Regions from separate parts of the Eubacterium sp. LMAG:50 genome, predicted to be linked through region 2. Evidence: riboswitches for the same ligand, from Rfam matches in the RefSeq annotation. Region 2 holds a riboswitch; the other holds the start of a gene.

Region 1 (4,438 bases), on a different contig from region 2:
CTTTTGAACAGTCATTAAGAACAAGAGAATTTGAACCTGACGGTCCTAACTATACTCCTAGAATTTCAGGAATTATGCAGGTTGAAGACGGTTCTTATAACTATGCAATGTCTATTTTAAAGAGCAACAACGGTAACCCTGATGCATGCAACAGATACACATTTACATATGAAAATCCGGTAAATGGTGAAGGTCATTTTATTCACACATATATGCATGATGGAAATCCACTTCCGAGTTTTGAAGGCGAACCTAAACTCGTTGCAATTAAAGATGATATGAACGAATTTACAGATATGCTTTGGAACAGTTTAAATAAAGATAACAAAGTTTCTTTATTTGTAAGATATATCGATATTGAAACAGGAAAATACGAAACTAAGATTATTAACAAGAATAAATAATTTAAAGATTGGAGATTTATAATGAAAGAATTAGAATTAAAATATGGTTGTAATCCAAATCAGAAACCATCAAGAATATTTATGAATGAAGGTGAACTTCCTATCGAAGTTCTTAACGGAAAACCGGGATACATCAATTTCCTTGATGCTTTCAATGGTTGGCAGTTAGTTAGAGAATTAAAGAAAGCTACAGGACTTCCTGCTGCTACTTCTTTTAAGCATGTATCACCTGCCGGAGCTGCTGTTGGTCTTCCTTTAAGTGAAATCGAATCAAAGATTTACTGGGTTGATGATTTAGGAGAATTATCACCACTTGCCAGCGCTTATGCAAGAGCCAGAGGTGCTGATAGAATGTCTTCATATGGTGACTTCATTGCTCTTTCTGATGTTTGTGATGTTTCTACAGCAGCAATCATTAAGAGAGAATTCTCAGATGGAATTATCGCTCCGGGTTATGAACCTGAAGCTTTAGAAATGTTAAAAGGAAAGAAAAAAGGAAGTTACGCGATTATTCAGATTGACCCTGATTATGAACCTGCTCCAATTGAACATAAAGAAGTATTTGGTGTTACATTTGAACAGGGACGTAACGACTTAAATATTGATGAACATTTCTTTGACAATATTGTTACTGAAAACAAAGACCTTCCTGAAAAAGCTAAAATTGACATGGCAATTGCTATGATTACATTAAAATATACTCAGTCTAACTCAGTATGTTTCGTTAAAAACGGTCAGGCAATAGGTGTAGGTGCAGGACAGCAGTCAAGAATTCACTGTGTAAGATTAGCCGGACAGAAGGCTGATAACTGGTTACTTCGTCAGGCACCACAGGTACTTAACCTTCCATTTATTGAAGGTATGAAACGTGCTAACAGAGATAATGCAATCGACCTTTACATTGGTGAAGATTATATGGATGTTCTTGCAGATGGTAAATGGGAAAGTATCTTCACAGAAAAACCACCTGTATTTACAAAAGAAGAAAAACAGGCATGGTTAGCTCAGGCTTCAGATATTACACTTGGTTCTGATGCATTCTTCCCATTCGATGACAATATCGAAAGAGCTGCTAAGAGCGGTGTTAAATATGTTGCACAGCCTGGTGGTTCAATTCGTGATCAGGATGTCATCGATGCTTGTAACAGACATAATATGGTAATGAGCTTTACAGGAATCCGTTTATTCCATCACTAAAATTATTATTTCTGTAATGAAATTTAACTACGGATTGCTATTATTTAATTATTAAATTTTGTAATTTGAATAAATCATTTCAACTAAATAAATATATAAAAGCAAAGAAATCCGGCAGCACCAAACCGTCTGCCGGATTTCTTTGTTTAATAAAAAATATAAAGATAAGATGACCTGTCCACTTTTTATTTTTTATCATTAGTAGATAACGCTTTAATAACTTTGTCATAATCCACTGAAACCACCTCAAGAAGTTCATTTACCTTCTCCATTCTTCTTTTCTTTAGAGAATCGACTAATGGAATAATATGATTATACAATTGGTTTAAACTTAAGTTACCTGTAATCCCCTTCAATGCATTCGCTGCCTGAAAAGCCTGTTCTGCGTCTCCTTTGCTAATTGCTTCACACATTATGTCGTAGTTTACATCCTTTGGGAATGTAAACAAAAATCTTTCATACAAATCCTCCTTGTCATTAAATCTTCTTATTCCATCGTTAACATCAATTCCCGCTTGTGTTAACAACTCTTTATTCATTTTTCCTCCTTTAGAATAAGATGTTCAATATACTTTGCTTTTTACGAATAAAGCTAGACTGTTGTACAAAAAAAGTCTTGGGCACAGCACACCAAGACTAATAAAGTGCAACTGGCTGCCATTTTAAAGGCCCTATAGCTTTGCGTCACAGGTTTTCACCTGCTTTGCTAAATATATTTACTATATTTATAGTATATCGCTTTTTTTGATATATACAATGCGATTTACAATTTGTTTACAGTTTTCGTGAATTTGTCTATACAAATTCACGTTTACTATAAAAATTTCTTTAAATATGAAATACCTTTTTCAATCTTTCATCTTCATATAATACCTTCTTTGCCAAATCTCTATATTCTTTTTCATGTAAATAAGTATGTCTGTGAGGCTTTATTGAAGGTGCCATATCTATTGCCTTTTCATAGTCTTTGATATCCAAGTCTAATTTCTCAACAAAATTCCAAAATCCCGTATCGGTAAATATTGTATTTACTCTCTTATATCTGTGATTCTGAACAACGCTCATTAGATAAGTTGCAATGCCAACCTGGACTCCGTGTAATTGTGGTACAGGAAGCATTTTATCAAGAGCATGTGAAATCAAATGTTCACTTCCACTTGTAGGTGCACTTCCTCCTGCAATTTCATTTGCGATTCCACTCATTGCAAGCGAGTCTAACAACTCTTTTAAGAACAAATCATCTTTAATACTTTCAAACGGTGTTCTTACAAAACTATTTACAGCCTTTTTTGCAATCATCATTGCAAAATCATTTAACTCTGTATAACCTTTTTGATCTTCATACACCCAGTCATAAAGTGCCGTAATTTTTGATACCATATCTCCAATTCCTGAATAAATAAATTTTTCAGGAGCACTTTTTATTATCTGTGTGTCGGCAACAATTCCATATGCCATTCTTGCCGGAACCGATGTACGTCTTCCATTAACAAGAAGTGATGCACTGGCACTTGAAAAGCCATCACTGGATGCTGAAGTAGGCACGCTTATAAATGGTAATTTTCTAAGATATGCGGCATATTTTGCACCGTCAATAACTTTACCACCACCAATACCTACTACAACCTGTGCTTTAGAATCAATATCAAATGCAATCCCTATCAATTCTTCTATTTTAATTGAATCCATTTCTCTGTAGCCAAGCACATTGACTCCTGCATCTTTAAGTGACTTCATTACTGTTTCACCAAACATGTCTATTAAATCATTTCCAAAATATATTACGGCATTAGACATTCCACTCGATTTAATATAAGTACCAAGATTTTCTAATGTTCCTTTTCCGACTTTCAAAATTGTAGGTATTGCTATATGACTACCACCCATTATTGTGACTCCTTTGATTAACTTAATATTATTTATGCCGGGAACATTAATCTAAAACCTATCCAATATATAATGATTTCAAATATTTCCCGGCATAATAAATTTTATATTTTCTATAAATTATTCTTTGACCAATCCATCAGGCTCTTTGAAAAATTAATTGTTGCTGTTGATGTCCAATGGCATCCGTCACCGCCATCACATGATGATTTCAAATATCCTTTTCCATCATCAAACAAACCTGTGTAATCATAATAATATACATTATCTGTTGCTGCTGCCAAATCTGAGTACGCTTTATTAAATTTCAAACGCTGTGATTTCTTTGGCACATTTGCAGTACTTCTTTTGCCCGTTGGTGCTATTGGAAGAAGGACTATCTGTACATTTTTATTTTTCTTTTTAAGTTTATTTATCATCGTTTTAAAATTGTTGATTGTAGGAGTTGTATTGTCAGTACCTGATTCATTCATTCCTATTAAAAAATATACTCTGTCAGGATTATATGATGCAACTTTTTCTATACCTGTAGCACTTTTTCCATTAACTTTAAATTTCTTTGAATTTATAAATCCTGAACTACTTACACCTACACTACTTATAAAATGTGTTCCCTTTGGATACTGATTCTTTGCCCAAAGTTCAATTCCTTCAACATAGCATTCTCCTGCAACTACAATACTTAAATCTTTAGTTGCAGCCTTTACATATTTAGCCTTTGAAAGACTGCTTTCTCCCATGCTTCCGGCAACTGTTCTTACAGCCTGCACTTTATAGTAGTATTTTTGACCGCCTACTGTATTTGTATCCACGTAATTTCTGGCAGTTGTTGATGTAAGAAGGCTATAAGTTCCACCCTTTGTTGTAGCTCTGTATACTTTGTAACTATTCGCTTTTTTTACACGATTCCATTTAATCTTAACTTGTTTTTCAGTTTTATTCTTTACTTT
Region 2 (4,438 bases):
AGGAACTTTAATCTGTGTAGCCATAGTTAGAATATTTACTCCATTAAGAGTAACTGATAGAGAAGAAAAAATCGGACTTGATATATCACAGCACGGCGAAAGTGCTTATCCAAGTTTTAACGGTATGGATCAGTAAAAAGCCTTGAATAATAAACTTATTTGTCAAAGTAAAATGATATAAAGATTATAAAGTAAATAGTATCAAATTTAATATTTGTTAATTAAAAATTTTTAGATGAGATTAGGAGATGAAAATTCTATGATAATGAAAATAGATGCAATTGTAAGAGAAGAAAAATTTGAAGATGTAAAAAATGCATTAATGGAAATAGAAGTTAACGGACTTACAGTGTCGCAGGTTATGGGCTGTGGATTACAAAGAGGCTATAAGGAAATAGTCAGAGGTATGGAAGTAGAACCTCAGATGCAGCCAAAGATTAAATTTGAAATAGTTGTTTCTTCAGAAGAATGGGCCGAAAAAACAATAGAAGCAATTAAAAAAGCCGCTTATACAGGAGAATTTGGTGATGGGAAAATTTTCAGTTATCCTGTAGCAAGTGCAACAAAAATCAGAACAGGCGAAACAGGATATGATGCGGTACAGTGTCAGGAATAAAGAAACAGGATTGTAAGAAATAAAAGACTAAAGGTTTAGATTAAATATAAAGCCACAATTATGAAAAATTGTATCGAAGACAAATAAAATATCATAATTGTGGCTTTTATGTATTTATGTATGAGCGTTAATCCACGCAGCTTTTATTTCAGGTGGCATATCATCAGGAGAAAGATTCTTAAGTCTGTCTTCATTTCCGTCGGCTATAGCTGTATCGTAATACCAGCATTTAAAATTAATCATATCAAGAACCTTCTTTAAATGCTCAATTTCAGCTTCAACAGTCTCCTTCTGTTTTGCAAACATTTCCTTACGCTTTCCATAGGTGGCAGGTCCCTGCTGACACCACATCATAAATTCCTTGATGTCTTTAATTTCCATTCCTGTTTTTTTCAAACATTCAATAAGGCGTAATGTTTCAACAGTCCCGTCATCAAATCTTCTTGCACCGGATTCTGAACGGTTAAGGTTTGGAAATAACCCTTCTCTATCATAAAATGCTTACAGGAAGAAAGGACGCATATCTTTATGAAGAACATTATGATGATGTTTCAGGATACAGTAATCCTCATGAAAGCGAGCATGATCATTTCATCATAGGACATACATCAACATCAGTAAGTCTTGCCTGTGGTTTGGCAAAGGCAAGAGATTTAAATGGTGAAAAAGGAAATGTTATTGCTGTAATAGGAGATGGCTCATTAAGTGGTGGTGAAGCATTAGAAGGATTTGATTATGCCGTAGAATTAGAAGGAAATCTTATAATTGTTGTAAATGACAATGATATGTCAATTGCAGAAAACCATGGTGGTTTGTATGGCAATTTAAAACTTCTTCGTGAAACAAATGGACAGGCAGAATGCAATTTATTTAAGGCAATGGGACTTGATTATGTTTATGTAAATGAAGGAAATGATGTAGCAAGCCTTATCGATGCATTTAATAAAGTAAAAGACAGTAGTAAGCCGGTAGTTGTTCATATTAATACATTAAAAGGAAAAGGATATGCACCTGCTGAACAGCATAAAGAACAGTGGCATTACAGTGGACCGTTTGACATAAAGACAGGAAAATCATTGTATGCTGAAGGTGGAGAAGATTATTCAAGTGTAACTTGTGATTATTTGTTAAAGAAAATGAAAGAAGACAAATCAGTAGTTGCAATTACTTCTGCAACACCAACTGTTATGGGATTTACAGAGGACAAGCGAAAAGAAGCAGGAAAACAATTTGTTGATGTAGGAATTGCAGAGGAGACAGCAGTTGCAATGGCAGCAGGAATTGCTTCAAATGGTGGAAAGCCGGTATATGGTGTATATAGCACATTTGTACAAAGAACATATGACCAGTTATCACAGGATTTGTGTATTAATAATGCACCTGCAACAATAGTTACATTCTGGGGAAGTGTATTTGGAATGAATGACGTAACACATTTAGGATTATATGATATTCCAATGATGGCAAATATTCCTAACCTTGTTTACATGGCACCTACGACAAAAGAAGAATATATTGCAATGCTTGATTGGAGTATAGAGCAGAATGAACATCCTGTAGCAATAAGATTGCCGGGTGGAGAAATGATATCTGACGGTAAAGAAGTAACAAAAGATTTCTCTAAATTAAATAAATATGAAGTAACTGAAAAAGGAAGCAGGGTTGCAGTTATTGCTTTAGGAACATTCTATCAGTTAGGAAAAGAAGTTGTAGATGATTTATCTGATAAATTAGATACGCAGGCAACTTTAATTAATCCATATTATATAACAGGAATCGATAGTGAATTACTTGAAGAGTTAAAGAAAGAGCATGATGTTGTAATCACAATAGAGGATGGAATTTTAGACGGAGGATTCGGTGAAAAAATTTCAAGATTCTATGGACCAACAGATATGAAAGTAATAAATTTTGGATTGAAAAAAGAATTCTTAGACAGATATGATGTAAATGAAGTTCTTAAAGAAAATCATTTGACAAAAGAACAGATTGTTGAAGATGTGATGGCGTTAATGAAATAAAATAAATGCCGGAAAATAAAAATATTTTTATAAATCAGCTTAGAAAAAAATCCTATTTTACGGCTTGAAAATGTAAAAAAGAGTTTTATTTGGGTTGACATATAAAATAAAAATTTATAAAATAAAGACATATATTACAAATGATGAGGGTAAACTATTTGAAAAAATAGGGCACAAAGCTATGAGCCTAAAGCAACATTTGCAATGGTCGTCTGGCTGCAATTCTTTTTAAGGAGTTGCAGTTTTTTTTATACGTAAATACGTGTATAAAAGGCTGCGATAAAATTGGAAGGAGGATGCAATGAAAAGAGTAAAGAAAATGGTAGCTATGGCTACAGTCATGACGATGGTATTTAATGTGGCAATGCCAATAGGGGTTTTGGCAAAAGAAAACACAAATGAATATGGGGTACTTGCAAAAAACGGAGCAACTTTTTCAGGAAGCGGACAGATAATTGGAGATATTGTAATTAACAATGGTACTTTAAAGTATTCAAACAGTGCAACAAAGCATGTTACAGGAACTGCACATGTATCACCGGAGGTTAAAGTAGATGAACCCGCACAGGGATATATTCCAATTGAAGTTAGTGAAATGGACAAGGAATTATATTCAGGATTATTCAATACAAATAATTATCCTGATGAGAATTCAGAATATTTTAAAAAATCTACTTCAGAATACAAAGACGGTACACAGAGTGTTTACATTGGATGGCAGACAAACAGATTTGATTTAACTGATAATGCATATTTAGATACTGTATCATTTTACAATGGACAGACATTTGAAATTCATGCAGATAAAAATCAGACAACAGTTGTCAGAGTTAAACATTTAAACGTTGGTGGTGAAGTTAAAGTAAGCGGTGACGGATACGTAGTTTTATATGTAGATGAATTATCAGGTGGAAATCCGGGTTCATTTAATGCAGGTGGAGACAGTAGCAAGCTTACAGTTGTATTTACAGGAAAAAATGCAGGATACAATAATTTTAAAGAAGTAAATGCCAACACAATTGCAATGAATGCTACAAAGTATACACAGGTAAATGGAATATTTGCAGGAAATGTATATACAAGTGGAAATCTTGAATTTAGTGGTGATAGTTCTATAACGGGTAAGGTTTATGCACCTGATTCAAAAACAGTATTAACAGGAAGTACAAAGATTTACGGACAGTTAATAACAGATACATTAGAGATTTCAGGTGGAGCAGTTGTTTCATATAAAGCTACTAATGGATTACCTTCAGAGGTTGAAAAAGTAGTAGGAAATCTTGATACAGAAAATGGAAAGACAGAAGACGGAAAAGAAGAAACAACTAAAAAAGAAGAAGTGACTAAACCGGAAGAAACAACAAAACCTTCAGAAACAACAAAACCTTCAGAAACAACAAAACCTTCAGAAACAACGAAGCCTGATTCAGGAAATGATAATAAAAATGATGATTCAGATAAAGAATCAATAGAAGTATCTGTAATTGGACCTTTAAAAATGTCAATCAGATTACAGGATGGAACTGTATTGAACAACAAGAGCAGTTTCAAAATGGAACTTGATAAAGAAGTTAAATTCCAGATGTGTTCAAATAACTGGGACAACGATACATATGATGACAATGGAAATGGTATTGCAGGAACAGTTGTGTATACAGCAGTTGTAAGTTCTACAGCAAAGAAGAACACTTATGATGCAACAAGCCGTACATTTACAATTGCGAAAGGTGATAAAGTATTAAGAACAGATACAAACAACTGCTTTATGGCATACAGATTTTACTTTAAGAAGGGTAATTAT

What was found. Region 2 has a riboswitch for cyclic di-GMP ahead of CCC31_RS01550 (hypothetical protein). Riboswitches for the same ligand answer to the same signal wherever they lie in the genome.
Region 1: linked by a shared signal. The riboswitch ahead of CCC31_RS09875 (hypothetical protein) and the one ahead of CCC31_RS01550 (hypothetical protein) in region 2 are both predicted to bind cyclic di-GMP.

The regions. Positions count from the first base shown of each region.
Region 1 covers NZ_NALP01000007.1:1,040,951-1,045,388, reverse strand. The annotation lists gene CCC31_RS09885 (IMP cyclohydrolase) at 1-404, shown strand, start outside; gene CCC31_RS09880 (phosphoribosylaminoimidazolecarboxamide formyltransferase) at 426-1,601, shown strand; gene CCC31_RS09875 (hypothetical protein) at 1,787-2,140, opposite strand; cyclic di-GMP riboswitch class I at 2,244-2,319, opposite strand; gene CCC31_RS09870 (iron-containing alcohol dehydrogenase family protein) at 2,430-3,488, opposite strand; gene CCC31_RS09865 (GDSL-type esterase/lipase family protein) at 3,602-4,438, opposite strand, start outside.
Region 2 covers NZ_NALP01000005.1:20,248-24,685, forward strand. The annotation lists gene CCC31_RS01530 (ammonium transporter) at 1-136, shown strand, start outside; gene CCC31_RS01535 (P-II family nitrogen regulator) at 260-616, shown strand; partial or broken gene CCC31_RS01540 (MerR family DNA-binding protein) at 731-1,054, opposite strand; gene CCC31_RS01545 (1-deoxy-D-xylulose-5-phosphate synthase) at 1,114-2,637, shown strand; cyclic di-GMP riboswitch class I at 2,776-2,861, shown strand; gene CCC31_RS01550 (hypothetical protein) at 2,939-4,438, shown strand, end outside.